2 regions of the Priestia sp. J2 genome follow, and region 2 is predicted to be linked to the other one. Evidence: a T-box and tRNA genes for the amino acid it is inferred to sense, from the RefSeq annotation. Region 2 holds a T-box; the other holds one or more tRNA genes.
The links. A T-box is a leader RNA that pairs with one kind of tRNA and senses whether it is charged. The one in region 2 lies ahead of LJY09_RS23145 (valine--tRNA ligase), so its partner is inferred to be a tRNA-Val.
Positions count from the first base shown of each region.

Region 1: it has a tRNA-Val gene. The T-box ahead of LJY09_RS23145 (valine--tRNA ligase) is inferred to sense a tRNA for this amino acid. The anticodon was not compared.

Region 1 is NZ_CP086208.1:736,011-752,078, reverse strand. It holds gene LJY09_RS03960 (sigma 54-interacting transcriptional regulator) at 1-1,265, opposite strand, end outside; gene LJY09_RS03955 (6-phospho-beta-glucosidase) at 1,380-2,708, opposite strand; gene LJY09_RS03950 (PTS lactose/cellobiose transporter subunit IIA) at 2,705-3,034, opposite strand; gene celB (PTS cellobiose transporter subunit IIC) at 3,048-4,406, opposite strand; gene LJY09_RS03940 (PTS sugar transporter subunit IIB) at 4,420-4,725, opposite strand; gene LJY09_RS03935 (BglG family transcription antiterminator) at 4,886-6,835, opposite strand; gene LJY09_RS03930 (TetR/AcrR family transcriptional regulator) at 7,095-7,673, opposite strand; gene LJY09_RS03925 (MBL fold metallo-hydrolase) at 7,678-8,400, opposite strand; gene LJY09_RS03920 (YflT domain-containing protein) at 8,685-9,023, opposite strand; gene LJY09_RS03915 (amino acid permease) at 9,470-10,861, shown strand; gene LJY09_RS03910 (hypothetical protein) at 10,931-11,068, opposite strand; gene LJY09_RS03905 (copper homeostasis protein CutC) at 11,198-11,827, opposite strand; gene LJY09_RS03900 (DEAD/DEAH box helicase) at 11,892-13,337, opposite strand; tRNA gene LJY09_RS03895 (tRNA-Val) at 13,506-13,577, opposite strand; gene LJY09_RS03890 (arylamine N-acetyltransferase family protein) at 13,912-14,667, shown strand; gene LJY09_RS03885 (Lrp/AsnC family transcriptional regulator) at 14,695-15,144, opposite strand; gene LJY09_RS03880 (YitT family protein) at 15,317-15,937, shown strand; gene LJY09_RS03875 (DUF1349 domain-containing protein) at 15,976-16,068, opposite strand, start outside.
Region 2 is NZ_CP086208.1:4,454,076-4,470,143, reverse strand. It holds gene LJY09_RS23175 (uroporphyrinogen-III synthase) at 1-481, shown strand, start outside; gene hemB (porphobilinogen synthase) at 499-1,479, shown strand; gene hemL (glutamate-1-semialdehyde 2,1-aminomutase) at 1,496-2,785, shown strand; gene spoVID (stage VI sporulation protein D) at 2,933-4,072, shown strand; gene ysxE (spore coat protein YsxE) at 4,150-5,199, shown strand; gene LJY09_RS23150 (hypothetical protein) at 5,211-5,408, opposite strand; T-box leader at 5,639-5,883, shown strand; gene LJY09_RS23145 (valine--tRNA ligase) at 5,966-8,608, shown strand; gene LJY09_RS23140 (bifunctional folylpolyglutamate synthase/dihydrofolate synthase) at 8,705-10,003, shown strand; gene LJY09_RS23135 (DUF420 domain-containing protein) at 10,160-10,717, shown strand; gene LJY09_RS23130 (hypothetical protein) at 10,904-11,098, shown strand; gene LJY09_RS23125 (prepilin peptidase) at 11,095-11,850, shown strand; gene LJY09_RS23120 (SPOR domain-containing protein) at 11,969-13,051, shown strand; gene LJY09_RS23115 (Maf family protein) at 13,163-13,732, shown strand; gene radC (RadC family protein) at 13,748-14,434, shown strand; gene LJY09_RS23105 (rod shape-determining protein) at 14,664-15,689, shown strand; gene mreC (rod shape-determining protein MreC) at 15,709-16,068, shown strand, end outside.

The DNA of each region.
Region 1 (16,068 bases), 1.3 Mb from region 2:
TTAGCCTTTCTCAGCAATTCTTGTTCCACTAAATGAACCGCGGCTTTTAAAGGCATTAGCTCATGAATTTCAATTTTCTTTTCATTTTTTGCACTTACTAGTATGTCACTCATTAACTGTTCTTCTTGAATCCACTCTCCTTCTGTTAATACAAATAATCGCTCTACTAACGCTTTAAGCTCTCGAACATTTCCTGGCCAGCTGTAGTAGTTTTGTAGTTTTTTCAACAGCCTAGGATGTAGCTTTTTCTTACTTTCATACAAGAAATTAATTTTCTCTAAAAAATGTAACGTCAATGGAATAATATCTTCTTTTCTGTTTCGAAGCGGAGGTATTTGAATAGGGATAATACTTAGCTGATAATACAGCTCTTTTCTAAATTCCCCTATTTTTATACTTTCCGTTAAATTAGTTGAAGTCCCCGTAATAAACCGAGCACTAGTATATGAGGATGTTAGTTGCTGTTCTACGAGGTAAGATAACTTCAGCTGTAGTGGCAAAGGCAATAAATCAATTTCATCTAAAAAAACCGTACCGCCGCCCGCTTTTTCAATTGCTCCTATTTCCTCCCCTTGCCCAAAAATCTCCTTTTCTATATTAGATAATAAAATTGCACCACAACGAACTGTTACAAACGGCCCTTTGTTCCGTGGACTACGCTCGTGAATGAAATATGCCATGGTTTCTTTACCAACTCCACTTTCTCCATGGATTAACACACTAGATTCTACTAAAGCTGCTCTCTCAGCTCTAGAAACCGCTGTTTTCATTTCTTCGTTTTCGCTCAAAATGTACATCTGCTTTACCTTTTTGTTATTCAACCTTTCCATCTGACCCTGAGGAAGATGTTCAAATGGAGCAATTTTTTTTTCATTTTGTAAAGACTGGTTCTGTTCCGTAATATCTTTTGAAATATTAACGACTCGAATAATGTCCCCCTTCGTATTTTTTATTGGTGCACCTATTACTTTTAATCGCCTTCCCAACTTTGTAACTTGAATCATTGATACTTTTTCTTTCTTTTCTAACACAAGCCTTGTAATCGATGGACTGTATGCCCCCTCTTTTTCTAACTCATAAATCGTTTTTCCAAGCAACTCTGTTTCCTTGTACCCCCATATCCTTTCACACCCCGAACTTACCTTTAATGTTCTTCCTTCTCCATCAGACACATAAATAGCATCATGCGAAATATCAAAAATAGTTTTTAATTCTCCATCCGCTATTTCATCAATACTATTTAGTTCTTCTCTCTTCCTATTCACGCTGTATCCCCCCTGAGTCTTGTGTCTTAGTATAAATGGAAAAGAGTAAAAACAATAGATATCTTTTATACAAAAAAGCTGTTCGAATACGTACTGTATTCGAACAGCTTGACTTTAAGCTTGAACCGTTTTAAAAAATTGAGGCAAGTAATCTTTATGAGCTTCTAACATCTCATCGACAATTTGTTTAGCTAGTTTATCAGAAGCAACAAGAGGATTAATGGTTAATGCTAAAATAGCTTTGTCATACTCCCCTGTCACTGCTGCTTCAGCAGCAATCCGCTCAAATGACTTAATGGTTTGAACAAGACCGCGGACAGGTACGGGAAGATCGCCGACTGAAATTGGCTTTGGACCATCTTTTGTAATGATACAGCTTACTTCTACAGCAGAATCAGCTGGAATGCTTGCAATAGCGCCATTGTTCACTGTGTTTACAGGTTGAATATCGCCTTTATCCGTATAAATGGATGTAATCAATCGAACCGCTGCATCACTATAATAAGCACCTCCGCGCTGTTCTAATTGAGGCGGTTTAATGTCTAGGTTAGGATCTTTGTACAGTTCAAACAGCTCTTTTTCCAACTGTTTCACGACTTCTGCTCTGGTTTCACCTTTTTCATAATTAACAAGCTCTTTTTCTACCATTTCACGCGTTTTGTAATAGTACATGTGATATGGACACGTTAACGCATTTAGCGCTTTTGTGAATTCTGGCTCCCATCCAAGTCCTGCTACATTTTTCACAAAGCTGCTGTTAGTTGGATCACTCAATAAATCAATAACTTGATCTTTGACACTTACACCATCTACATATACATCTAATCCGTAGACCATGTGATTTAAACCAGCAAAATCAATTCGAATGCGAGAGTGGTCTACATCAAGCAGCTTAGCAATCCCCATTTCCATTCCGATTGGCACATTACAAAGTCCTACAATCTTTTTAATGTTACTATAGCGAAGCACAGCTTCTGTTACCATGCCAGCAGGATTTGTGAAGTTAATCAGCCAAGCTTCTGGACATAACTCTTCAATGTCACGGCAGATATCTAAAATAACGGGAATGGTGCGAAGTCCTTTAAATAATCCTCCCGGTCCGTTTGTTTCTTGACCGAGCACCCCGTATTTAAGCGGGATTCTTTCATCTTTCGCTCGTGCATCTAACAAGCCAACGCGAAATTGAGTTGTTACGAAATCCGCATCTTTTAGTGCTTCTCTTCGATTTAACGTTAAATGAACCTCGATTGGCAAACCTGATTTTTTCACCATTCTCTTCGCTAAATTTCCAACAATCTCTAATTTTTCTTTTCCTTCTTCCACGTCTACTAGCCACAGTTCTCGAACTGGAAGTTCATCATATCGTTTAATAAACCCTTCTATTAGTTCAGGCGTATAGCTTGAACCTCCGCCAATCGTTACAATTTTAATACCTTTTGTCATAATGTAATCCCCCCAGAAATTTTGATTGCTTCATATAAATCTACAAATTCAGTAGCCATTTCTTTTACCGTCATCGCATTCATTAAATGATCTTGAGCATGAATCATGAGCAGAGAAATTTCTGTGCTATCCCCTCTAATTTCTCCTTGAATTAACGACGTTTGGATATGATGAGCAGCATTTAATTCTTCCCCAGCTTGTGTAAGCTTTTCACGCGCTTCTGAAAAATCTCCCTTTTTGGCAGCCGCTATCGCTTCCATTGCTGAACTTCTGCCGTTTCCACCGTGTAAGATTAATTTAAAAATATATTCTTGAACGCTTTCCATTCTTTATCCCTCCTCACACAATATCTTTCTGTGTATCACTTGGTACCCCTTCAACTGCAGGCTGTATACCATGTTCTTCAGTGAATTTTTGTTTATCCCACATTCTAAAGAAAGGATAATAAATGCAAACAGAAATGCCGATGTTAATAGCTTGCATAACTGCACCCGATAATTTTCCTCCTGTGGCCAAATAGCCAGAAATAATCGGAGGCATGGTCCAAGGAACCGCAATACCTGCTGGTTTTGCTACCAGTCCTGTCGACATGGCAATATAGGTTGCTACTACCGTCACAAGAGGGGTAATAATAAACGGAATAAGCATCATTGGATTCATCACCATCGGAAGTCCAAAGATAATCGGCTCATTGATATTAAAAAGAGCTGGCCCTATTCCTAATTTACCAAGCTGCTTCATTTGTTGACTGCGCGCTTTTAAAATCATGGCAACGACTAGAGCTAGTGTCGCTCCGCTGCCTCCGATATTAATCCAAATGTCAAAGAACTGCTGTGTGAAAATATTGGGTAATGCTTCATGGTTAGCAAATGCAATTCTGTTTTCATCCATAGCTCCATACCAAATTGGAGCCATAATTCCACCGACAATATTCGCTCCATGAAGTCCACAAGACCACATGAGCATAATAACAAGCTCGGCAACTAGCGTACCGCCTAAACTGCCGCCTAACACACCTAAAGGCTTTCCAAGCAATTCTCCAACGATATTATGCAGACTTCCAAAATGCGTTTGTTCTACTAACAAACGTAAAATCCAAATAAATGCTATTACCGTGAAGCCAGGAATAAGAGCGGCAAACGATTTTCCAACAGCGGGTGGAACTCCATCAGGCATCTTGATGACAATATCTTTTTGAATAAACCATCTGTAAATTTCCGTAGAGAGAATCGCGACAATCATTGCTACGAAAAGTCCTTTACTTCCCATTAAAGCGGTTGGAATTCCGCCGTCTACTAAAATAGCTTCTTTAGCGCCGCTTGGGAGAAACGACACTTTATACGGAGTAGCAAGTAAAAAGGCAGCAAGTGAAATAGCACCTGCGGACAAAGCGTCTACTCCATATTTTTCAGCTAATCGATAGGCTATTCCGAAACAAGCAAGCAGCGCCATAATATCGAATGTAGCTCCAACTGGATACGCCATTTTTGTGGCCCATTCTTTTCCGAAAATCCCTGCCATAAAGTCGTTGTAACCTGGTATCGGTAAATTCGATAGTATTAAAAATACGGAACCGATAATAATGAGCGGCATTGTTAGAACAATACCGTCTCGAAGTGCTTGTAAATGGCGTTGACCTGCCATTTTCCCGGCGATAGGCATTACTTTGCTTTCAAGCATACTATTAAATTTGCTCATGTAGTCCACACTCCTATTTTGAAACTAGTTGAGCTGCAAATTTTAACACTTGTTCTCCATTACACGTTCCGTAGTGAACAGGATTTATAACGTCAACTGGCACTCCTTTTTCTTCACCTAGCTTCTTAAGCTGCGGCAGCAAGTAGCGCACTTGAGGTCCTAATAACAGTACATCTGCTTGATCAATATGGTTGCGAACAGAGTCACCAGGAACTGCCCAAATTTTATACTCCGTGCTTTGGTCCTGAGCACTTTTTTCCATTTTTGTTACTAGTAAACTTGTAGACATTCCAGCTGCACAACATAATAGAATATTCATCTGTCATTCCCCCGTTTTTTTTATTTTGCTATCTGTTTTGTTGATAGTTTTATCTTAAAATAAAAGCGCTTACATTTATACACAACCTTTTTCCGTTAGTAACGGAAAAATTATGTTTGAACATTCAGATAAAAGAAGAAGCCCCTCTCTTGGACTTCTTTTATCTAATATTTTTCATAAATACCTCTATAAACTCCTCATAATCCTTGCACTTTACTAAGCGCTGCACGACCTGCTTGTCATCCACAACGCGAACCAACAAACTGTACATCTTCTGCAAATCGCCTTGATTATTCGCTTTTACACTTAAAAGACAAATAAATTGCACAAGATTTCCTTCCCACATAATCGGTTTTTTTAACGTGCAAATGGCCCAAAACGTCGTATCGGTTTGAGGAACCATAGGATGCGGAATCGCAACGAGATTGCCAAAACTTGTTGGGGATGCAGCTTCTCTTTCAAAAACAGATTCTATAAATTGAAAAGGAACTAGTCCTAGATGAGTTAATTTCTCTCCTAAAAAATGAAGCACTTCTTCTCTTGTTTGAAATTCTTGCTGTAAATATACTAATTCTTTTTTCGTGTATTCTAACGAAGACTGCGGTTTATTCTTCATTAAACATTCAATTTTTTTAAAATCATTGTTTCCTAGAATTGTACTTACTTGTACTACAGGAACAGGAAGATCCTCTGGAATTGGAATGGTACTAACAATAAAATCTAAAGAGTGCAGCGACATTTGGTGAAGCTTATAATACTGAGTTGTTCCTAAAATAGTAAGATTTAATCCAAACGTAGCCTGCAGCTTATATGATAATAGCTTGGCACTCCCTACTCCCGATGCGCATACAATCAAACAGCGCTTAGGCTGATTGATAATTTTCCGACGTTCAATGGCCCCTCCAATATGTAAAGCTAAATAGCCAATTTCCGTTTCATGCATGTCAATTTCAAGGCGATTTTTTAAAACCTTCCCAGCAATAATTCCAGCTTCAAAAGCAAGAGGGTAATGACTCTTAATTCCTTCAAGCATCGGGTTTCGCAGATTCATTCCATATTTATAGCGGTTGATTGCCGGTTTCAAATGTAAACTCATGCCAAGAATCAGCTCTGAATCTTCACTAATTCCTAAATGAAGTTCTTTTTCAATTGCTTCTAATATAGCCGCTGTTAATTCATAAATATCTGCGGCAATAAACTGCTTTACTTCTTTGTCTTCATGATTGCTATTGTTGAGCATTTTTGTACCTAACAAATGAATGGCGATATACGCTGTTTCTGATTTCGGAAAACGAATCTTGAAGGCCTTTTCAATTTCCCTCACAATTTCAGCTGCTACTTCATATTCTTTATGCTCCATAATTTCAAGCAAGTCTTCTGAATACAAAGAGATAAAATTTTCTTCTTGTATTCGCTTACAAGCTATTGCTAAATGAATGATTAAATTATTTAATCCAATATCTGAAACCATAATATTGTATCGTTTTATTTGATTTAAAATGTGGGCTTTAATCGTTAAGATTGATTCTTGGGGCAGGATGGATATTTCATTGTATACCATATCTACTTCTTTATCTTTTCGGTTAAATATGTACTCAGACATACAGAATCTCATTTTCATTTCGTCCCCTTTAGCTTTCAAGCCATAGTTAGGACGTTTTTCTAAAAGAATATCATACTTACACAGCTGTTTTTTAACATCTCTTAAATCGTTTTGAACCGTTGATTTACTAATATACAACTCGTCTGCTAAATCTTCGAGCTTCAAATATTCGTCTGCTAGCAGCAGTCTTTTAATTAAATAATGCACGCGGTCATCAGGAACGGTTGGAATAGAAGTTGAATCAAATAATTGATTAGCCGAAAGTTCTTTTAATAGCTGATGAAATTGTTTTTCATCTAAAACGCTAAGTTCATATCCCGTCCCTCGAGCTGATTTAATTTTGGCCCCGTACTGAGACAACATGTCATCTAACTGTTTTATATCCGTTCGAATAGTTCGAGAAGATACCTGATTTACTGTTGCTAAATATTCGCTCGTAACGGTTGATAATGTAGACTGTACGGACATTAGTTCTCTTAATATGACGATCATTCTTGAATTAAGCATGTTTGTTTCTCTCCATTCTCAGAAGATTTCCTCTTTATAAAATAAATTAAAAGAGCTGGTTATTTTAAACAAAAGCAAAAAATACCTAAACAGCAACAAACAGAAACTACCTTTTCTGTCCTTGCAGCTTAGGTTTTGCCTGCTTCATCAGTAACAACCCTAAAACAATAGGAATAAATGTCTTTATTTGTAATCTATCATTCTTTCTGTTTTTTTTCAATTTCCACTAAAGCGTTAGGCTTAGTGGCATTAATGAAATTTATGGGGTCTGTTCATACCGGTGTAGCCCCAATACAAACGTACGAATTAAAAAATCTAGTGTCTCATCAGTACTCAACGGCATTCCAAATCCCCCTTTTTGCTCCAAAGAAGAAAATCCATGTAAAATGCTGCGGAGACTTCTAACAGCATGAAGGGCTTCACTTTCCGGAAGATGATACGGTTTTAACACCTCCAGCACTAAAAATACGATGTTATCAGATGCTTTTTGTACTTCTTTATCCTGTATCGTTGGTGCCACCGTTGCCGTTGCTTCGTATATTCCGGGAGACTTTCTTACAAATGAAACGTACGCTTTACTTAGCTGATAAACAGCGTCTTCTGCAGAAGCATGTTCAACAGCACTTTTTAGAAGATAGTGTAGCTGCTGCAGTCCGCTTAAAGCCAGTTCTTTGCGCAGCTCTTCTAACCCTTTTATATGATTATACAAAGACGGAGGGCGAACATCTAATTCTTTGGCTAATGAAGCAATTGTAACAGCATAAAACCCTTCACGATTGGCCAAATTTTCACCTGTTTGAATAACCTTTTTGAAATCTAGTCCTTGTCGTGGCGACATCCCTTCATCTCCTCTTTTCTATTTTTACTTTTGCTTGTTGTATTGCTTTTTCCATCATTTTTAGCGGTTGAGAAAGCATTCTTCCGTGTCCAACAGCAAGAAGTGACGGGTTTAATTCATATAGCTTTTCTGCACTTTTAAGCGCTAGCTCTTTGCTCCACGTTCCAAAGGCAGGAAACGGAAACAGCGGTTTTAACTGACCTGATACGGCAACTCCTCCCCGCACTTGGAAAGAATCTCCCGCAATTAATGCGTTTGTTCTCTGGTCTAAAAAAGACATAGACCCAGGTGTATGTCCAGGTGTAAAAATAGGAGCAAGTGAGCCTATATAAGACTCTTCTTCGATGAAATGATCAATTTTAGTTGAAATCTTTCCTAGTTTTGGTATTCCTCCACGGATTGGGTTTTGAGGTTCTTCAGAATTGAGTGTAAAGTCTCCTGAAAATAATCGATAATCTCTTTGCGACATATAAACAGAAGCATTCGGCAAACTTTTCTTCACATTATCAATTGCTCCGATGTGATCTTCATGAGTATGAGTAAAAACAATTCGAGTAATCGGTTTTCCAATTTGATCTGCAGCTTTCAAAATACCTGACGCGCTGTAAGGAAGAGCCGCATCAATTAACGTAAGACTGTCTTTCTCTTCGACTAAATAACAATTCACTGGAAAAAATCGAGGCAAAAACGTCAATTGATACAACATTTTCTCACGAACTATTCTCATTTCCTCATCCCCTATTATCAAAATAAAAACTAATGGTATTAGTTTTTATTTTAACTAATACCATTAGTTTTATCAATCATATATTGGGAAAAACAAAAAAGAGTGTGAGACATAACGAAATAGAGTGAATTTAAAGACGAACAAATGGAATAAAGGAGCTCGTATAGATCACTTGTTACACCGTCCCCATAAAAAAATCCGAACGCGGCTGATTCTTGATAGAGAATCAACCGCGTTCGGATCTTACTTTAACTAAACTACTTTTGCCCTAGCCTCTATTAAAATTAAACGTCTTTTCTTTCTCCCGTAGCAGCCACTACAATCGCACTGCCTTTCTTTAACTCTTCTTCATATTTTTTAGTTTCGTCTTTTGATAAGCCTAGCGAAGCCATTTTTGTTCGAAGCTCATCTTCTCTTGTTAAAAATAAACTCGCTGCTGAATGTAAAGGACCTTCTTCAGACAGTCGAATAATATTTGTGTCCGTTACTTCAGTTAAATTTTTAGAATTTTCCTTGTCATAGGTAAACACGTATACTTCATTTTTCTCAAAACCTTTATCTGCAAATTGATTAACTGCTTCGTTAATATTCGCTCCGTTTTCTACTACTTCAACATGTTTCATTATTTATAACCTCCTGTTTCTATCGCACATCTTTCTTTTATACTTAGTAAAAGAATGTACTTCTTACTACTATATATACCCGTTTTCAGAAAGGAAAACCCGCATTTAGCGCTTTAAAGAGAGTTTGAAACTTATTCCATATTATCTTTTAATTAAATATATACCTCTTTTTATTAACGGATCTAAAACGATCCTTCAGCTTATTTTCAGCTAACATTCATAAGAACTTCATCTGCATTGCTTACCATAATAAAGAAAAAAGGCGCTAATCAGGTACTTTCTACGCATAATGAATGTCTGTGTCAGAGTAAGCCGGATATGAATGTAACCATTCATATCCGGTTTTTTATATGAAAGAACTTCTAACAACATCCTGTCCTTGCACCCTATAACATACTATAATTCTCCGTATTAACTAAAAATTCAGGTTATATAGGAGGTTACAAATGAACAGCCATCCACAGCCACAGTTAAAAAAAGAGTTAAAGATCCGGCATATCACCATGATTTCTCTTGGAGGAATTATTGGCGCTGGATTGTTTATTGGAAGCGGATCACTCATTAACACCGCTGGACCCGGCTCTATTTTTTCGTACGCATTTGCTGGTTTACTCGTTATTTTAGTCATGCGAATGCTTGGAGAAATGTCTACTGCAAATCCTTCCAGCGGTTCGTTTTCCACTTATGCAAAAGAGGCATTAGGCCCTTGGGCCGGCTACACAATTGGCTGGCTCTACTGGTTTTTCTGGGTTATCGTTATTGCTGTTGAAGCCATTGCAGGTGCAAATATTATTCAATACTGGTTCCCGTCTTTACCGTCTTGGGGAGTTAGTCTGACTCTTACTTTTTTATTAACGATGACCAATCTGTACTCTGTTAAATCTTTCGGAGAATTTGAATATTGGTTTTCTCTCATTAAAGTTGTCAGTATCGTTCTTTTTTTACTTTTAGGTATTGCTATTATTTGTGGATTCATTCCAGGAATTGATTCTCCCGGCACTTCCAATCTTTTGCATAAAGGCGGCTTTTTACCGAATGGAATTAGCTCTGTATTTTTAGGAATCGCCCTTGTCATGTTCTCCTTTATGGGAACAGAAATTGTTGCAACCGCGGCAGGTGAATCTTCTCAACCTGAAAAAGCCATTACCATTGCGACCAATACCGTTATTTATCGTATTTTATTTTTCTATTTAGGATCTATTTTTATTTTAGTAACCGTTCTTCCGTGGAATTCATCAAGCCTAATGAAAAGCCCATTTGTCTCTATTCTTGAATTAGTAAACATACCGGCCGCCGCTCAAATTATGAACTTTATTATTTTAACAGCTGTCCTTTCTTGTCTGAATTCTGGTTTGTATACAAGCTCTCGTATGCTGTTTTCCATGTCTCAAAATGGTAATGCGCCAAAAAGCTTTTCAAAATTAAATAAAAAAGGCGTACCGGTTAGCGCGATATTAGCATGTACAGTTATTTCGTACATCAGCGTCATCTTTAACTATATTTCGCCAGATAAAATCTTTTTGTTCTTAGTGAATGCATCAGGCGGCGTAGCCCTTCTTGTGTACCTCGTTATTGCATTTTCACAAATTAAAATGAGAAAAAAATATGAAAAAGAAAACCCTGAAGCATTAAAAATTAAAATGTGGTTGTTTCCTTACTTAACTTACGCTACAATCCTTGCCATCACTAGTATCTTTATTGCCATGGCATTTATTGATTCATTGCGTTCGCAGTTCTTTTTAACTCTTTTAATTGCTTTACTCGTCGTAGGTTCGTTTTTCTTTCAGCGTACCAAAATGACGAGCGGCTTAGCAGCAAAAGAAAACACATCAAAATAAAAGAGGTTGAGACATAACGAAATGAATCCAACCTAAAGATGAACAAGTGAGATAGATGAGCTGGACTGCTTATGACACCGCAGTTGATTTCCGTACAAGGCTTCGCTTTCCGCGGGCGGGCGCTGAGCCTCCTCGTCGCTTGTGCTCCTGCGGGGTCTCATCTATTCCGCTGTTCCCGCAGGAGTCTTCGCCTTGCCCTCCAATCACCTGCTAGAAGGAACGAAACACATAAAACTATATTTACCATCACAAAAAAACGAACCACCAATCAAACATGTTGATTAGTGGTTCGTTTTTCACTTTGACTAACATACTTTTGTCCCAGCCTCTTTTTATTTAACCCGATAAATCTCCTACAATTTTTGTTCCGTGTAATTCAGTCGCCTGTGTGTCTTTTATAACCCGATCTGCGTTGCCTTCATGAATTCCTCCGCCGGGCAAAATAATAAGACGGTCATTGGCGTATGTGATCAGTTCTCGGATCACCTGCAAGTTTTGCAAAGCAGACCCTTTCCCACCTTTGGTCAAAATGCGGTCTGCTCCCATTTCACTAAGTATATCAATGGCTTTGTATTTATCATTAATCTCATCAAATGCCATATGAAACGTAACGCTTAAAGGACGAGCTTCTGCTATTAATTCTTTAGTGCGTCCGTGATCGATTTCATTTTTTTCTGTTAATATGCCGAATACTACTCCGTTTACTCCAAGGTCTTTACATGCTTTAACGTCTTTTTTCATAATTTGAAATTCTGCTTCCGAATATACAAAGTTCCCGCTTCTTGGGCGAATAATCACGTTGATATCTGTATCAAGATGTTCACTTGCATGTTGAATGGTGCCGTAACTTGGCGTAGTGCCTCCTTGACTGAGATTGTCACACAATTCAATGCGGTCTGCTCCTAGCTTTTCCGCTTTTTTTGCCTGCTCATACCCTTCTACACACGCTTCTTTTATGTACTTCATACTCTCAACTCCTTTATTGGCTGTATAAATAAAGCCCATCTTTAAAAAGATGGACTTCCCTTTATTATTTAATCGCTTTATGAACTTTTAATTTCTTTCCTTTAATTGTTTTGTTTTTCATTGCTTGCAACACTTTGAGACCTTTTCCATTCAGAATCTCTACATACGAGACATTTTCTTGAATCGTAATAATTCCAATATCGTCTGCGGTTACTCCGTCTAATTTTGCGATTGTTCCTACAAAATCGACCGCTCGAATTTTCTTTTTCTTTCCTCCGTTAAAATACAGCTTCATAATGTCTTTATTTAATGACTCGCTTTTATCTTTTTTAACTTCTGGACGCTCATTAATTTTTTCATTAAAAGCGAATGCTGCCTGCTGTACTTCTTCTTTAGAAGGAGGAGTAGATACTGGAATCGAAAAACCAATATATTCTTCAATTTCCGATAGCATTCTCTCTTCATAAGGCGTTACAAATGTGATAGCCTTCCCTTTTTTACCGGCACGTCCCGTTCTTCCCGTACGGTGAACGTAGCTTTCTTTTTCCAACGGAAGGTCATAGTTAATAACGTGCGTGATATTATCAATATCAATTCCTCTCGCAGCTACATCTGTTGCTACTAAATAGCGGAATTTCCCTTTTTTGAAATCATTCATAACCTCAAAACGGTCTTCTTGCACCATTGCCCCATGAATTTTATCACAAGGATATCCAAGATCATCTAAATCATCTAACAGCGTATTTACCTGCTCTTGCGTGCGGCAAAAAATGATGCAGCTGTCCGGATTTTCTACTGTAGTTACGTCTTTCAGCAGTTCAAATTTACGTTCATTTTGTACTGTTATAACAGAATGGTCAATCGTGCTTGTTGTTAATCCGTTCGCTTTGATTTCAACATCAACCGGCTTCTTCATATATTTGCGAGACAGTTCTTCAATATCTTCCGGAAGCGTAGCCGAGAAAAGCATCGTTACACGCTCACTAGGAAGATGTTGAATAATCGCTTCCACTTGGTCAATAAAACCCATATTTAGCATTTCATCTGCTTCATCAATAACCAAATAACGAATTTTCTCTAATGCCAGCGTTTCTTTTTCTATATGATCAAGCACTCGTCCAGGCGTACCTACAACAATATGTGTTTTTTGCTTTAATTCTACTTTTTGCTTTGCAAACGGTGATTTTCCGTAAACAGCTGCTGCTTTAATTCGCTTAAAACGGCCGATATTTGTAATATCTTCTTTTACCTGCGCAGCCAGCTCTCGTGTAGGTGTTAACACTAAGGCTTGGGGCTTATTTTCTTCCCAGTTAACTAATTCACACAGTGGAATGCCGAAGGAAGCCGTTTTTCCACTTCCTGTTTGAGACTTCACGACCACATCTCTTTCTTCTAGCGCAATGGGAAGCACCTTACTTTGTACTTCCGTAGGATGATTGTATTGCAGGCTAGAAAGCGCCTTAGCTACCTTGTCACTAAGACCATATTGACTAAAACTTCTTTGATTCATTTTGTACCCTCATTTATTTTAAATTAGTGATTATCTTTATCATGACCTGATGCACTATGTTTCATTATACTTTAATTCTTCTATGCGCGCTCAAGATTTAATATAGCATTGGTTTGTTAAGCCAAAGAGAAAAGCCGCTCTCTTATTAATAAGAAAACGGCTTTGGTATGAGCGATGAGGGATTCGAACCCCCGACCCCATCCCTGTCAAGGATGTATTCTCCCACTGAACTAATCGCTCGTGATATGTATTGACTATATTATAGAAAGAGTTATCCAATTTTGTCAACTATTTTTCCACAGTCCCCAAGTTGGAAGAACCGTCTTTACTTTTGATAAACTAAAAACATGCCATAAAGGAGCATGACGGGATGAAAGCACACGCTGAATTTTATTTTGATTTTGTCTGTCCACTATGTTTTCTAGCCACTAATCCTTTAAGAGAAGTCAGTAAAGAACAAAAAGCTGAGATTGAAAGAATTTGCTTCCAAAGAAACCATTAAAAAAACGCTGTTACATGAATATTCTGCTAAGCTTAAAGACAAAGAGAAATGATTCACTAAGAGGTGTATTTGATGAATATTAATTATTATTTTAGTCGGTTTTTAGCTAAGAAACCGGATAGTCCAACGTATGAAAACTTAGCTGCTTTACAGAACAAGCATATGCTTCATGTTCCGTTTGAGAACTTAGACGTTTTGTCTCAAACTCCTATTATCATTGATTTAGAACGGATCTTTCAAAAAGTAATTGTAAATTTGCGCGGAGGATTTTGCTACGAATTAAACGGTTTATTTGGCTGGCTGTTAAAAGAAAGCGGTTATGAAGTCTCGTACGTTTCAGCTACCGTCAAAAAACCCGATGGCACGTGGACCATTGAAGGAAGTCACGCTACAAACCTTGTGACAGTTAAAAATCAGTCTTATATCGTAGACGTTGGATTTGGAGATTCTGTTCGCAAGCCAATGCCTTTAAATGGCGAAGTAGTAAGAGATGTAAGCGGCTCTTATCGTATGACAAACGTTGCTGAGCATATGTATGATTTGCAGCGATGGGAAGATGATGTATGGAAAACGCTGTACCGTGTGTCTACGCTTCCTAAGAAACTGACAGACTTTACTCCCATGTGTGAGTTCAATCAAACGTCAGCTGATTCTCCGTTTGTACACAAACGCCTTGTTACGATCGCAACACCTACAGGGCGAATTACCCTCTCTGGTGAAACACTAACTGTAACAGACAGCGGAAAAAAGACGAAAAGAAACGTTTCAGAAGAAGAAGTTCCTGATATTTTGCAAAATCATTTTTATATTATTAAAGGGTTTTATTAATATGTCCTTACACAAAAAACCGGCCTCTTATGGGGTCGGTTTTTGTATAGGAGTAATCATCCTGTTTTCTACAGGCGACTTTAAAATAATTGAGGTATTCACATTTCCATAAGGAATCAGTTCATCCACGAGCATTCTAAGTCCATCCATTCCAGACACGGCTGCTTTGATAAAATAAGAAACCGGTCCCGTTACGCGATGACATTCAAGCACATCTTCATTTTGCTCAATAAAGTCTTCAAATTCCTCTGGTTTTCTTTTTAATTCGCTTACTTGAATAAACAGCTGTGTATCTCTCCCTAAAGCTTTCGGAGACACCGTAGCGCTGAAACGCTGTATCACTCCTCGTTCCTGAAGGCGCTGCAGCCTTTCTGATACGCTTGGACGGCTAAGAGCCAGCTTTTTTGATAAATCACTAATCGTCATACGCCCGTCTCTTTGCAAAATAGACAATAATTGTACATCGATTTGATCCATACAAACCTTTCCTTTCAAAATGAATATAATAAATAAAATCTTTATTCAAGTTGATAACAGAACAAGTATTATTTCCTTCATTTATACATGTGTTTTCTTTATTTAATATCCTATCATTAAAGTAGATAATTGAAAATGAAAATTCCGAAAAAACAAACAAAGGGGTTTATTTATGAAAAAAGTTTTATGGATTATTCTTGGATGTACGATTGCAAGTATTGGTGTTCTTATCTTGCGGCACTCTCACGTAGTGACGGGGGGAACAGCTGGTCTGTCTCTTAGCTTATCATATGCCCTTCCTTTGTCGTTTGCGGTGATTTTTTTTCTCATTAATATTCCTTTTTATCTCTTTTCCTTCTTTCAAATGGGATGGAAATTTACCGTCACAACTATAGGATCAGTGTCTTTGCTATCACTTCTCACTTCACTCGATCACTTGCTTCCTGCTTTTACACTTCCCAGCCTGATGGGTGCTGTTACGGGCGGACTAATTGCCGGTCTTGGCTTATCCATTTTATTTATGAACGGAGCTTCTCTTGGGGGTGCTAATATTCTAGCGTTATTCGCGCAGCGAAAATTCGGTTGGGATCCTGGAAAAGTGAATTTTTCATTTGATTTCCTCGTCGTGCTGTCGAGCATGTATTCAATTGGATTTTCAAAAGGAATTTTCTCTTTTATGTCCATTGCGATTACAGGGTTTGTCATCAGCTATTTCAAACAAAAAATTGCTTTACACAATCAATCGACACCCACTGCTGCCACACAGCCTTTAGATAATGTGCTCTCTAAATAAAAACCACGATTTAACTGTGACTAAATCGTGGTTTTCGTTTAAAGCTTTTCTACTTTTATAAAATCAAATTGGGCCTCATATCCTTCTCCTTGAGGACTACAAGCGTAAATCCCAACTTGAACAGGTTCTTT
Region 2 (16,068 bases):
TGGAGAAAAAACCGCAAAATTGCTGGAAGAATACGATGTTAACGTGCAACTTGTTCCAAAAGAATACGTTGCCGAATCACTTCTTGAGTCGTTAAAAGCAAATGTGTTACATCACGAGCGAGTTCTCCTTGTACGAGGACAATTAGCCCGCTCTGTTTTAAAAGATGGGTTAAAAGAGTGTGAGGTAACGGATTTAGTTGTATATCAGACCATTCGAAATCAAGGCTCTGAACGCTTGGTTAAGCAACATTTAGAAACAGGAATTGATGCCATTACTTTTACAAGTTCTTCTACAGTGAGATTTTTTGTCGAGTCAGTTAAAGATATTCCGAATTGGCTTGAGCTTATAAATGAAACCAAAGTTGTTTGCATCGGTCCTATTACGAGTCAGACAGCGAGCGAATATGGAATTAAGCATCTTGTTCCTAACACATACACAATAAATGGTATGATAGATATGTTGGTTAGTTGTTTTGAATAATAAAGGAGGATTTTAACATGAAAGATTTACAATTTACACGTCATCGTCGTCTTCGTAATTCTGTAAATATGCGTGCGCTTGTACGTGAAACACATTTACATCCGGAAGACTTTATATATCCTATTTTTATTGTAGAAGGTGAACAAAAAAGAAATGCTGTAAAATCAATGCCAGGTGTGGATCAAATTTCTTTAGACTACTTGAATGATGAAATCCAAGAGTTAGTCGATTTAGGAATCAAGTCAGCTATGGTATTTGGTGTTCCCGCTGAAAAAGATGCGGTCGGCTCACAGGCATACCATGACCACGGAATTGTCCAAAAAGGTATTCGTCAAATTAAAGAAAATTTTCCAGATTTTGTTGTTATCGCAGATACATGCTTGTGTCAATACACAGATCATGGCCACTGTGGTGTAATTGAAGACGGAAAAATCTTAAACGATCCTAGCCTTGACTTATTAGCGCGTACAGCGGTTAGTCAAGCTAAAGCAGGAGCGGATATTATTGCGCCTTCAAACATGATGGACGGTTTCGTGGCAGCTATTCGCCACGGTCTAGACGAAGCTGGATTTGAAGATGTGCCGGTGATGTCTTATGCTGTTAAATATGCATCTGCTTTTTACGGACCATTCCGTGATGCAGCGCATTCTTCTCCTCAATTTGGAGACCGTAAAACATATCAAATGGACCCAGCTAATCGCTTAGAGGCACTTCGAGAAGCGGAATCTGATGTCGAAGAAGGAGCAGATTTCTTAATTGTAAAACCAGCTCTATCATATTTAGATATTATGCGCGATGTGAAAAATACGTTTAATTTACCTGTAGTGGCTTATAATGTGAGCGGTGAGTATTCAATGATTAAAGCGGCAGCTCAAAACGGCTGGGTAAATGAAAAAGAGATTGTTCTTGAAAAATTAATTAGCATGAAGCGTGCAGGAGCGGATTTAATTGTAACGTATCATGCTAAAGACGCAGCACGCTGGTTATCTGACAAGTAATTAAGGAGGCTTACACATGAGAAGTTATGAAAAGTCAAAAGCAGCTTTTTTAGAAGCGCAGCAACTAATGCCGGGTGGAGTAAACAGTCCTGTTCGTGCATTTAAATCAGTAGATATGGATCCTATTTTTATGGAACGAGGAAAAGGCGCTACGATTTACGATATTGACGGCAACAAATATATTGACTACGTCTTATCATGGGGACCTTTAATTCACGGACATTCCAACGATCAAGTAGTTGAAGCAGTAAAAAAAGTAACGGAATCTGGTACAAGCTTTGGTGCACCAACATTAATTGAAAATGAGCTCGCTAAAGTTGTGATTGAGCGCGTTCCTTCAATCGAAATCGTCCGTATGGTGAGTTCAGGTACGGAAGCAACGATGAGCGCACTGCGTTTAGCGCGTGGCTATACGGGCCGCAACAAAATTTTAAAATTTGAAGGCTGTTACCATGGACACGGTGACTCTCTTCTCATTAAAGCTGGCTCAGGCGTTGCAACGTTAGGCCTACCAGATAGCCCGGGAGTGCCTGAAGGAATCGCTAAAAACACGATTACAGTGCCGTACAATGATTTAGAAAGCGTACAATATGCTTTTAAAGAATTCGGAGATGACATTGCCGGAGTAATCGTTGAACCGGTAGCAGGAAATATGGGTGTGGTACCACCTCAGCCCGGTTTCTTACAAGGGCTTCGTGATATCACATCAGAATATGGCTCACTGCTCATTTTTGATGAAGTAATGACAGGGTTCCGCGTAGCGTACAACTGTGCACAGGGCTACTACAACATTACGCCTGACTTAACTTGCTTAGGAAAAGTAATCGGTGGTGGTTTACCAGTAGGTGCTTACGGTGGTAAAGCTGAAATTATGGAGCGAGTTGCACCAAGCGGCCCGATTTATCAAGCAGGTACATTATCAGGTAATCCGCTTGCGATGACAGCTGGATACGAGACATTAACACAGCTGACACCTCAATCCTACGATGAGTTCATTCGTAAAGCAGATCGCTTAGAAGAAGGATTGATGGCAGCAGCTGAAAAATATGATGTGCCGTTTACCGTAAACCGAGCTGGTTCAATGATCGGTTTCTTCTTCACAAACGAACAGGTCATAAATTACGAAACAGCGAAAACATCGAATTTAGATTATTTTGCAGCTTACTATCGTGAAATGGCTAATGAAGGCGTGTTTTTACCTCCTTCTCAATTCGAAGGAATGTTTTTATCAACTTCTCATACAGATGCAGACATTGAACATACAATTGCAGCAGCTGAAAAAGCTTTTTCAAAGTTGCGTGGATAAACAGCTAAATAGAAATAACTTTTATAAAGAAGCTTACGGAGGATTCCGTAAGCTTTTTTAGTTTTCAAGACATATTTTAATTTATTTGTTCATACATCTTTAATGACCGCGCTATTACCTGGCGGGTGTTGGAAGGGGGAGAACAATTTGTCGCAGGATAATTTATCATGTCTGCGTTTTTCCGTAGAAGAATCAGTATGGTTTCAAAAAGGACAGGAAGTCTCACAACTTTTGTCTATCTCCTTAGAGCCTCAAGTATCTATTCAAGAATATGACCAATATGTGTCTATTCGAGGAGCATTACAATTAACAGGTGAATACGAAACGTACGAGGGAGAGCACTCGTTACGCGAATATACAAATGAGAATCAAGTGCAATCTATCTCTGTCCGTGAAGACGGAACGGCTGAATTATCACATCAATTTCCTGTTGATATTACCATTCCTAAAAATCGTATTCAAAGTATTGAAGATGTATATGTATCTATTGATTTATTTGATTATGAATTACCAGGCACAAATCAGCTGCAGCTAATGGCTGACTTGTCCATCACAGGATTGTACGGGGAACAGCATGAAGAACAAGAACGAGAAGAAGAGGAAGAGTTTGCGGAAGAACAGCACATCGTCTCCTATGAAGAAGCAGACGATGCTGAAGAGGTATATACTGAAAACTTTGCTCAAGAAGAAGAGAAACAAGAGGAGCAAGAGTTTGACGTAAGCTATCGTGAAGCTCCCGCACTTTTAGAGGCAGAGGCTATTGAAGAAGATCATTCAGAAAAGCCTCCTAGTTATTTTTCATCTGTATTTAAAAAAGAATCTCGTGCTGAGCCGGTCGTGGAATATGAAGAGGAAGCATATGAACCATTTGAAGTCGAAGTGAAAAAAGAGGCACCAATCGAGGAAGAAAGAGAAGACAACGTGATTGAGCTCTTTCAGCTTCGTCAAGAGCAAGAAAGCTTCGAAGAATCGCAAGCTAGTGAATTAAATACGTATGCTGACGTTCAACAAGAGGCTGAGCAAGAAAAGGAAAAGATTATTGTTGAATTTCGGAAAGAAGAAAATGAAAGCGGCCGAAATGAAAACGCCCTTTATTTAACAAAGCTCTTTTCGCGGGAAGAAGAAGCTTTTTCAACGTGGAAGCTTTGTATTGTTCAAGACGGAGATTCGCTTGATACGATAGCAAACCGCTATAATACGAATGTACAAAACATTTTACGAGTGAATAATTTAGGAGATGAATATGAGCTGGAAGAAGGAAGCATCTTAAATATTCCCGTTCGTTAAAGTCGGAAAGAAAACAGTTTTGACGCATATAATGTCTTAACTGTTTTCTTTATTTTTTACGAGGAAGGAGAATATAGATGCAGCGGACAGTAGCAGACTACAAAGTATTGTTAAAAGAATATGACTTAGATGTTGACTTTATCGAAGACTACGGAAAAGTAAAAAAAGTCTATACAAAAACTGGCGTATTTGCGCTTAAAGAAATGGCGAATCATCAAGAGCGAAATCAGAACTTCATTCAAAAGTTGCAGAACGTGTATCAAAAAGGGTGGATGGGCTTTGTCCCTATTTATCAAACGAAGCGTTCTCAGCCCATTGTTTCAGATGAAAGCGGCTCGTATTACTTAATGCCGTGGCTCCCAAATAACCCAACCGAAGAGCGTGATATTCGATATCATAAATTATTTCAAGAGCTTGCTAAGCTTCACGGTGCTTCGGCGCAGGAAGTAGAAGTAAAAAAAGAAGATATAGAAAATCATTATACATCGATGAAAGAAACGTGGGAAAAACGTCAGGAAGAGCTGAAGCAGTACGTAGTAGAATGCGAGAAGAAAGTGTATATGTCCCCGTTTGAATTGCATTACTGTACATTTTATTATGAAATGACAAGAGCGCTTGAGTTTGGTTTTGGAAAGCTCGATCAGTGGAACGATGAAATGGAAGAAAAGGAAAAGATCCGGCTGGTTACGTCTCATGGAAAGCTATCGGCTAAACATTTTATCTATGACGAACGGGGAAATGGTTTTTTTATTAACTTTGAACATGCAAAAGATGCTTCACCGATTTATGATTTGGTCTCATTTTATTTCCGTACTCTTCGCACGTACCCAGTAACTACCTATGACAGCTATGAGTGGTTTAGTACGTATGAAAAACATTTTGCTCTCAGAGAAGAGGAAAGACTGCTTTTGCACAGTTATTTAGCGTTTCCAGAACCCTTGTATCAGTGTATCGTTCAATATAGGCAGCATAAAGAAAGTAAAACGGAGCTTGAACATATGCAGTCATTTATTCGAGCATACTGGCTGACGAAAAACATTGAACAGCTCAATATTAAAATATTTGAAGTAGATCAGCAAAAAAAAATGGCAGCGGAAGCAGCTGCACAAGCCCAAGCGAACGAATAGCGCTTGGGTTTTTAAATCCAGTCCGAATATAAAGCAACCGCTAGTATGGCAAGCAGTGCCAACAACAGTACATCAAAGGTTGTGGGGAAAAATAGTGTACGTATACCTTGAAAAATTGTTAAAGGAACAATAAACTGTCCACAAGCCGCTCCTGCTGTTTTGAGCCACCGCTGCAGCTGATACGAATTTACATTTATTCGTTTCTTCATTTGTACATGCCCCTTTCAATCCACGTGCCCAGGTTAAAGTAAGTATATGAAAAAAGAAAGAAATGGTGCCATTTTTTTGAGCGGACTTTTCATTTTATTTCCAAAATTAGCGAGTGAATGAAAAAATAAAGAGCAGAACAAAAAAATTATGAATATAATCATAAAAAAATGGAGAAGATTATTGACGATTCAACATTTTTTCATATAGTATAATTAAGAGAAATTCATACATAAATACAGTGAATAGGAAGAGTACGGGATGTTCGTCTTTCAGAGAGAGAAATCAGCTGCTGTGAGATTTCTTAAGAATGTGCACTCGGAATGTCGCCTATGAGTAGCTTTTTTGAACAGCTGCATAGCTCAGTAGAAAAAGCCGGTTAATCAACCGTTATGAAATGAAGTGTATAGGCTTATCAAACGGGATACGTCTATAAAAAAAGGTGGTACCGCGAAATCAACTCCTTTCGTCCTTTTATTAGGAAAGGAGTTTTTTTATGTTTATAAAAGCTTTACACAGTTTCTAAAGACTGAAACTTTATATTATGGAGGTATACATTATGTCTGAAAAAGAAGTGACTCTTCCAACGAAGTATGATCCAAAAGCCGTTGAAGAAAATCGTTATCAGTATTGGTTAGACGGGAAGTTTTTTGAAGCAACAAATGACCCTGAAAAAGAGCCATATACAATTGTAATTCCACCCCCAAACGTAACGGGCAAGCTGCATTTAGGCCACGCTTGGGATACAACGTTACAAGACATCTTAACGCGTATGAAGCGCATGCAAGGCTATGACGTTTTATGGCTTCCCGGCATGGACCATGCGGGGATTGCAACGCAGGCAAAAGTAGAAGAAAAGCTTCGCAGCGAAGGGAAAAGCCGCTACGATCTAGGCCGCGAAAATTTTGTAGCCGAAACGTGGAAATGGAAAGAAGAATATGCAAGCTTTATTCGCCAGCAGTGGTCGAAGCTAGGACTTGGCTTAGACTATTCACGCGAGCGCTTCACGCTTGATGAAGGCCTTTCTAAAGCAGTGCGCGAAGTATTCGTAACGCTTTACAAAAAAGGGTTAATCTATCGCGGAGAATATATTATTAACTGGGATCCAGCTACAAAAACAGCTCTTTCAGACATCGAGGTTATTTACAAAGATGTACAAGGTGCGTTTTATCATATGCGCTATCCGTTGGCAGATGGTTCTGGACATATTGAAATCGCAACAACTCGTCCTGAAACAATGCTAGGAGATACGGCTGTAGCTGTTCACCCTGAAGATGATCGCTATAAGCACTTAATCGGCAAAAAGGTTGTCCTTCCGATTGTAGGTCGTGAAATTCCAATCGTAGGCGATGATTATGTAGATATGGAATTCGGTTCTGGTGCAGTAAAAATTACGCCTGCTCATGACCCGAACGATTTTGAAATTGGAAACCGTCATAATTTAGAGCGTATTTTAGTGATGAATCAAGACGGTACGATGAATGACAAAGCAGGTAAATATGAAGGAATGGATCGTTTTGCTTGCCGTAAGCAAATTGTTAAAGACCTTCAAGAAGACGGCGTATTGTTCGACATTGAAGACCACATGCATTCAGTAGGTCACAGTGAACGAAGCGGTGCCGTTGTTGAACCTTATTTATCAACTCAGTGGTTTGTAAAAATGCAGCCGTTAGCAGATAAAGCAGTAGATCTTCAAAAACAAGAAGAAAAAGTAAACTTTGTGCCTGATCGTTTTGAAAAGACATACTTACACTGGATGGAAAATATTCGCGACTGGTGTATTTCGCGTCAGCTTTGGTGGGGACACCGCATTCCAGCTTGGTATCATAAAGAAACTGGAGAAGTATACGTAGATCATGAGGCTCCAGCAGATATCGAAAACTGGGAACAGGATTCAGATGTATTAGACACATGGTTCAGTTCAGCGCTATGGCCGTTCTCAACAATGGGCTGGCCGGATTTGGATGCAGCTGATTTCAAACGCTACTACCCAACAAATGTGCTTGTAACGGGCTACGACATTATTTTCTTCTGGGTATCTCGTATGATTTTCCAAGGTCTTGAATTTACGGGTAAACGTCCGTTTGACGATGTACTTATTCACGGTCTTGTACGAGATGCTGAAGGTCGTAAAATGAGTAAATCACTTGGTAACGGCGTAGATCCAATGGAAGTAATCGAGAAATACGGTGCAGATTCTCTTCGCTATTTCTTATCTACAGGAAGCTCACCGGGACAAGATTTACGCTTTAGCTTTGAAAAAGTCGAAGCGACATGGAACTTTGCAAATAAAATTTGGAATGCTTCTCGTTTCGCATTAATGAACATGGACGGCATCACATTTGAAGAGCTTGATTTATCAGGCGAAAAGTCAGTTGCGGATAAATGGATTTTAACGCGCTTAAATGAAACGATTGAGCACGTAACAAAATTAGCTGACAAATATGAATTTGGTGAAGTTGGACGCATTCTTTATAACTTTATTTGGGATGACTTCTGCGATTGGTACATTGAAATGGCTAAACTTCCTCTTTACGGAGAAGATGAAGCAGCTAAAAAGACCACTCGCTCAATTTTAGCTTATGTACTTGATAACACAATGCGACTTTTACATCCATTCATGCCGTTTATTACTGAAGAAATTTGGCAAAGCTTGCCGCATGAAGGTGAATCAATTACAGTAGCTAAATGGCCGGAAGTACGCGCTGAGCTTTCGGATAAAGAAGCTGCTAACGATATGCGTTTACTTGTAGATATTATCCGTGCTGTTCGTAACATTCGTGCTGAAGTGAACACGCCGATGAGCAAACAAGTAAAATTATTTATTAAAGCTAAAGATGAAAATATTCAAAGTCAGCTTGAAAAGAATCGTGCGTATGTAGAACGTTTCTGTAATCCAAGTGAGCTTGTAATTTCAACCGATGTTTCATTAGATGAAAAAGCGATGACTGCTGTTGTAACAGGCGCAGAATTAATTTTACCTCTTGAAGGTTTAATTAATATCGAAGAAGAAATCGCCCGTTTAGAAAAAGAATACGATAAGTTAAACAAAGAAGTAGAACGTGTACAAAAGAAATTAAACAACCAAGGCTTTATTGCAAAAGCGCCTGCTAAAGTAGTAGAAGAAGAGCGTGCAAAAGAGCAAGATTACGTTGAAAAACGTGAAGCTGTTCAGTCTCGTATTGCTGAATTACGCGGATAATCAATGGGTTAATAAACCAACAGAAAAAGCGTGGCTTGTATAGCGACGCTTTTTCTTTACATAATAATAGCGATGGAAAAGAAAGGTGAATAAAAGATGATAACGACATATGAAGAAGCGCTTGATTGGATTCATAACAGACTTCGCTTTGGAATCAAGCCGGGGTTAGAACGAATGGAATGGATGCTAGAGCAGCTTGATTTTCCGCAGCAAAATATAAATGCTATTCACGTTGCTGGGACGAATGGTAAAGGTTCTACTGTTTCGTATTTGCGAAATATGTTAGAAGAAGCAGGGTATAAAGTTGGAACGTTTACTTCCCCTTATATCGAAACATTTAATGAGCGGATTAGCGTGAATGGACAGCCTATTTCAAATGAAGCAATGACCGCTCTTGTTCAGGAAGTAAAGCCTGTAGTGGAGCGACTAGAACATACGGACTTAGGGTCAGCAACGGAATTTGAAGTGATTACAATCATGGCTTTTCTTTATTTCGGCTATCATGATTCAGTTGACTATGTTGTGTTTGAAACAGGTCTTGGGGGACGATATGATTCAACAAACGTTGTGAATCCTATGGTGAGTATTATTACAAACATTGGATTTGATCACATGGCGATACTAGGTGATACGGTAGAAGAAATTGCAGCAGAAAAAGCGGGGATTATTAAAAAAGAAGTCCCTATTATTACTGGTGCAGAGCAAGTAAAGGCGCTTGACGTCATTACAGAAGAGGCAAATTTGAAGCAGGCTTCGTTATTTGTGTTAGGAAAAGAATTTAAAATTGAAAACTATGAGCCCTTAGCAAATGGAGAAGGCTTTACGTTAAAAACGCCGTATGGTACATTTGAACACTTGCAATTAAATATGCTTGGCTATCATCAAGTTAAAAATGCAGCTTTGGCTGTGATGGCCGTTTGTTATTTAAAAGAAAAGAAAAAGCTTTCTATCTCCAATGAGCAAATGATAAAAGGGATTCAGCATACAAAGTGGAACGGCCGCTTTGAGATAGTAAATGAGCATCCTTTAACGATTATTGACGGGGCTCATAATGCAGAAGGCATTGATAGCTTGTTATCTACTTTACGCCTTCATTATGAAGATCGAAACATTCATTTAATCTTCAGCTGCTTAAATGATAAAAGCGCTGATCGAATGGTCCAAGAACTTGAAACAATCGCTGCAAGTATTACATTTACGTCGTTTGACTTTCCTCGTGCTCGCGCAGCTGGGGAGCTTTATGAGATGAGTACTCATCGTAATAAGCATATGGACGAGGAGTGGAAAAAAGCAATTGCTTACGTAAAGGAAAAGGCGACAGGTGAACAAGACATGGTCGTGATTACAGGGTCTCTGTATTTTATATCAGAAGTGCGGGCCTTTCTTCTCAAATGAGCAGAAGCAGCAAGTGAACTCTTGCTGCTTTTAACATAATGTAAGAAAGGGATACAAATAATAAGGAAGCACTAAGTTCAAAGTATTGTCACTTTCACCCCCTAGGTAAGTGATATATAATAAACATGTACATCACTAAATAAGGAGATTGTTAACATGAGTAAGAATAATGAAAAAATTGTACCGAAAAGTAATAAAAACTTTACCGGTATTATTCTTACCTTTTCAGTGATAGCGAATGTTATTATCTTACTGCTATTCTTTTCGAATATTGGCTATCAAGGAAAAGTAAGTTTTGATTTGACTATCTTTCCACGGTTAAATGCTATTTTGAATAGTTTTACGTTTATTTTTTTAGTTGCAGCGTTGATTTCAATCTTTAGAAAAAACATCAATGCTCATAGAGGGTTTATCTTAGCGGCATTCACTTCTACACTGCTCTTTTTAGTTTCATATTTAACGTTCCACTATATCTCAACCGAAACAGCTACATTTGGTGGAGAAGGAATTGTTCGTCCCATTTACTTCTTTATTTTGATTACACACAGTTTCTTAGCAGCGATTATCGTTCCGCTGGCACTGTTTGCACTTGTGTGGGGCTGGACAATGCAAGTTGAAAAACATAAAAAAATTGTGCGATGGACAATGCCAATCTGGCTTTATGTAAGCCTTACAGGTGTAATTGTCTACTTATTTATGGCTCCTTACTATTAAAAAACGTCTGCTTTTGCAGACGTTTTTTTTATGCTGTTTTTGTTTTTTAGTGGTATAATCCTTATTACCTATAAAAGGTGTGTTTTAAGGAAGGAGGCATACAGAATATGACTTTTATGGGTATTAAGATTCAGTTTATTAATGAAGGAGCTGTTTGATACTAATCAATAAAAGAGAGGTGTGGAAATGGATAAACTGTCAAAAGAGAATAAAGGACTTTCTCTCACGCAAGTGATCATACTGGTTATCGTAATAGGTCTTCTAGCAGCTTTTATTATTCCATTTATTGGCAGCTATTTAAAAGGAAAAGATACATTGCCCCATTCAAAAGAAAATCTACAGTTAGTATTCTATACCCCTGAAATGGAAGGAGTCGTATGAGTATAATTTACCTTTATCTATTCGTTTTAGGTATCACTCTAGGTTCATTTTATAACGTAGCAGGCCTTAGAATTCCTCAGGGAAAATCTATTTTATCTCCAAGATCTCATTGTCCACACTGTTTATACGTTCTTTCTCCACAACAGTTAATCCCCGTAGTCTCCTACATTAAAAATGCAGGAAAATGTAGTATGTGTCGCAAAAAAATCTCCTTCATCTACCCGTTCGTAGAATTTTCGACAGGAAGTTTATTTGTATATGCTTTTTTTAAATTGAATATGACGTTAGAACTGATTGTCATATTAACTTTTGTTTCTTTTTTAACAATTATCGTTGTCTCAGATATAGCCTATATGATTGTCCCAAATAAGGTGCTGCTTTTCTTTTTGCCTATCTTTCTTCTTGAGCGTCTTTTCATTCCATTAACTTCGTGGAGTGATTCTTTAATGGGAGGAGGAATCGCATTTTTTCTCCTCTTTCTAATCGCATTTCTCAGCAGAGGAGGCCTTGGAGAAGGAGATATTAAATTGTATGGTTTGATTGGTATTGTGCTTGGAGTAAAGCTTGTTTTGCTATCACTTTTTTTAGCTATATTAATAGGCGGAACCGTTAGTATAGGAGCATTATTAATGAAAAAGGCAAAGATAGGTGTACCAATTCCTTTCGTTCCTTTTATTTTTATAGGGACAATCGCTGCTTATTTTCATGGAAACGAATTGATAGATTGGTATGTTAGCAACTATTTTTATTGAGCTTCAAGTCTTCGACAAAGTTAAAATTTCTGTAACTAAATAGCGAAAACCTTTTGTAACAAGACGACAAATGTCTTGTTATTTTTTTTTTCTTCTATGATAGCATGGAAAAAAGTGTATGTTTTATGTCGGTTTACCTCAGCTTACAACCGGTACTAAGACTACGTTAACTAAAGGCGGTGGGGCAGTGGACAAGCAGGAACGAAAAATTTCAATTAAAATCAATGGTCAATCTAAGGATGAGAAGGAAGAACAAGCGCCGGAAAAAGACGAATTTACGTGGGTTCTTCCGGAACCGGCATCCAAAGATTCTCATGTGGAAGAAAATAAAGTGGTGTTTATTGAAGATGTAAGAAATGAAAAGAAGAAAAAGCCGCGATTACACCCTAAAAATGTTTCGATTAAAACAGTAAACGGCGGTGTGATCAAACGAACGGCTGTGATTGTATTACTAGCAGTCGGAATAGGCAGCGGCATCGGTATGGTTGGTGTGAAAATGATGACAGGAAGCGAACAGCCTGTAGGAAAAGCACAAACAAGTGAGCGAGCGAAAGAAGAAAAAGCTGCTCAAACAGCGTCTGCCACTGAAAGTGTTGGTAAAGCTGAAAAGAAAAGCGAACAGGAATCGAAGGATACGTCAGCTGCTGCTTCTACTTTAGACCCTTTTTCCTTTTACATTGTGCAAGCAGGTGCTTTTTCATCAAAAGCTGCTGCAAATAAAGCAATGGATAAATGGAAAGAAGAGAACGAAGCAGGCGAGATTTTTTCACCTAAAACCTATTCTCTTGTCGTTGGTGCTGCCACTGGAGAAGAAAAAGCAAAGGCACTTAGTAAAACGTATAAACAACAAGGTAAAGATGTATATGTAAAGTCTTATGAAATTAAGCCCACTAGCGAATTAGGGAAAAAAGATCAAACGGTTATAACAACAGCGCAGCCGTTTATGGCTAATCTCTTAGATCAATCTGTTAAAGCGATTGAGGGAGAGCGGGTAGCCGATATCAAATCTTTGAAAAAAGAGCTGACAAAAGTTCAGAAAGAAGCGTCAAATGAAGACATTAAAACCATGGTGAGCACCCTTCAAAAGGCTGCGGCTTCTCTATCTTCATATGAAGACAATAAAAGCAGTAAAGACGCTTGGCTTGCTCAGCGATACGTGTTAAAAGCTCTTCAGCAGTATGAAAGCCTTGTAACGTCTTAACAGGTGAGGTAGTGTAATGCTGCCTCACTTGTTTATTGTCATTTAGAGATGAAATTGCTAAAATAACGGTGTGTCCTTCTTTTTTAAAATCAAAATGCAAAGGTGAGATGTATGAAACAAACATTAATTTTAGCCTCAGGCTCTCCTCGTCGAAAAGAATTACTTCAGCAGCTTCACATTCCCTTTACCGTTCACGTTAGTACAATTGAAGAAATCGTCAATCCATCATACACTCCGTCCGAGGTAGTAATGGATTTAGCTAGGCAAAAAGCAGTGGACGTCGCTTCGCATTATAAAGAGGATATGGTCCTAGGCGCCGATACAGTTGTCGTATATGGCAATCGTATTTTAGGAAAGCCAAAAACGAAACAAGAAGCGATTGAAACACTTACGATGCTGTCAGGTCAAAAACATCAGGTGTTAACTGGAGTAGCGTTCGTATCAAATGCAAAAGTTCATACGTTTTATGAACAAACTGATGTAGAGTTTTGGCCGATTGAACAAGATGAAATCGTACAGTACGTAGAGTCAGGAGAGCCTATGGACAAGGCTGGTTCTTATGGAATTCAAGGGCTCGGTGCTGCGCTAGTTAAAAAAATTGAAGGAGACTATTTCTCCGTGGTGGGCTTGCCGCTCTCCCGAACAATACGTGAGCTAAAACAATACGGTTTCGTCTACTAAAAAGGAGTGACGAAATTGGATCAATCATTGCTAATTAAAGATTTTCCTCAAGATGAAAGACCTCGAGAGCGCCTTGTGGCAATGGGTGCTTCTAGTCTTTCTAACCACGAGCTTATTGCTATTTTGCTGCGCACCGGAACCAAAGATGAATCTGTTCTTCAGCTGTCCAATCGCATATTAACGCATTTTGAAGGTCTTCAACTTTTACAGCATGCATCGCTTGATGAAATGATGAATATTAAAGGTATCGGACCTGCAAAAGCGATTCAAATTATAGCGGCTATTGAAATAGGTAAGAGGATTGTACAGCGGAAATCTAGTGAGCGATATACCATTCATGGCCCTGAAGACGGAGCTAATTATGTGATGGAAGAAATGCGCGTGCTGTCCCAAGAGCATTTCGTCTGTTTATACCTCAACACGAAAAATCAAGTTCTCCACAAGCAAACCATTTTTATCGGAAGCCTCAATTCATCTATTGTCCATCCAAGAGAAGTATTTAAAGAAGCCTTTCGCCGTTCAGCTGCATCTCTTATTTGTATTCATAATCATCCCTCCGGCGACCCTACTCCCAGCAGAGAAGATATAGAGGTAACGAAGCGCTTAAAAGAGTGCGGATTTATCATAGGAATTGAATTGTTAGATCATTTAATTATCGGAGATCGAAAATATATTAGTTTAAAAGAAAAAGGATACATGTAAGGCTATGCTTTTTAAAATCCTTGGGTTATAATAGTAGTCATGATTTTAAATGACAAGTTCTTTACAATCATTCGTTATTAATAGACAAAGTATGACTTTTTATCATACAATATTTGGCGTTGACATCTATGAAAAAAGTATAGAAAATAAAAAATGTTACTTATGAAATGAAGAAATTGAATTATGGAATTTTTACCTTTGCATTTTGGTAAGAGAAAGGAAGAGACACATGTTTGGAATCGGTACTAGAGACCTTGGAATAGATTTGGGTACTGCAAATACGCTCGTTTATGTAAAAGGAAAAGGAATTGTTGTGCGTGAGCCGTCTGTTGTGGCTTTGCAAACTGATACAAAACAAATCGTTGCGGTAGGTAACGATGCAAAAAATATGATTGGTCGTACACCTGGGAACGTAGTAGCCCTTCGTCCAATGAAAGATGGAGTTATTGCAGATTACGAAACAACTGCGACGATGATGAAATATTACATCAATCAAGCTCAAAAAACAAAAAGTTTGTTTGCGGGTAAGCCGTATGTAATGGTTTGTGTACCTTCTGGCATTACAGCTGTTGAGAAGCGTGCCGTTATTGATGCGACTCGTCAGGCTGGCGCGCGTGATGCGTATACAATTGAAGAACCGTTTGCTGCAGCAATCGGCGCCAATCTACCGGTTTGGGAGCCAACGGGAAGTATGGTAGTAGATATTGGTGGAGGAACAACAGAAGTTGCGATTATTTCTTTAGGCGGAATCGTAACATGTCAGTCAATCCGTATCGCTGGGGACGAGATGGATGAAGCGATTATTCAATATATTCGCAAGAATTACAATTTAATGATCGGTGAGCGTACGTCAGAAGCATTAAAAGTAGAAGTCGGTTCTGCCGGAATTCCAGAAGGTATTGAAAACATGGAAATTCGCGGACGTGACTTACTAACAGGTCTACCGAAAACAATCGAAATTTCAGCAGAAGAAATTGCAGAAGCGCTAAAAGATACAGTGGCTTCTATTGTCGATTCAGTAAAAAGTACATTAGAAAAAACACCACCTGAACTTGCGGCAGATATTATGGATCGCGGTATTGTATTAACAGGCGGTGGCGCATTGCTACGTAATTTAGATAAAGTTATTAGTGAAGAAACAAATATGCCGGTTGTCATCGCAGAAGATCCGCTTGACTGTGTTGCAATTGGAACTGGTAAAGCGTTAGAACACATTGATTTATTTAAAAATCGTACAAGCGATTCATATCGCTAAATATTAAGAGGTGTAGATCGTGCCACAATTTTTCTTAAATAAACGTTTAGTTATTTTATTGGTCAGTATTATTGTATTAGTGGCATTGATTGGTTTTTCGTTAAATGGTCGTAAAAATGTAACGTGGCCTGAACAGTTTGTCAAAGATACGGTTGGTCTTGTTCAGGCTACCTTTAATGAACCCGCACAATTTGTAGCGGGTTTCTTTCAGAATGTAGGTGACTTAAAGCGTACATATGAAGAAAACGAGGTATTAAAAGCCCGTTTAGACGAACGCATGCAATTAGAAACGAAAGCCAACGCTTTGCAGCAAGAAAATAAAAAATTAAGAGCACAGCTCGACAAAAAAACGGATTTAAGTCAATACAATCCAATCGAA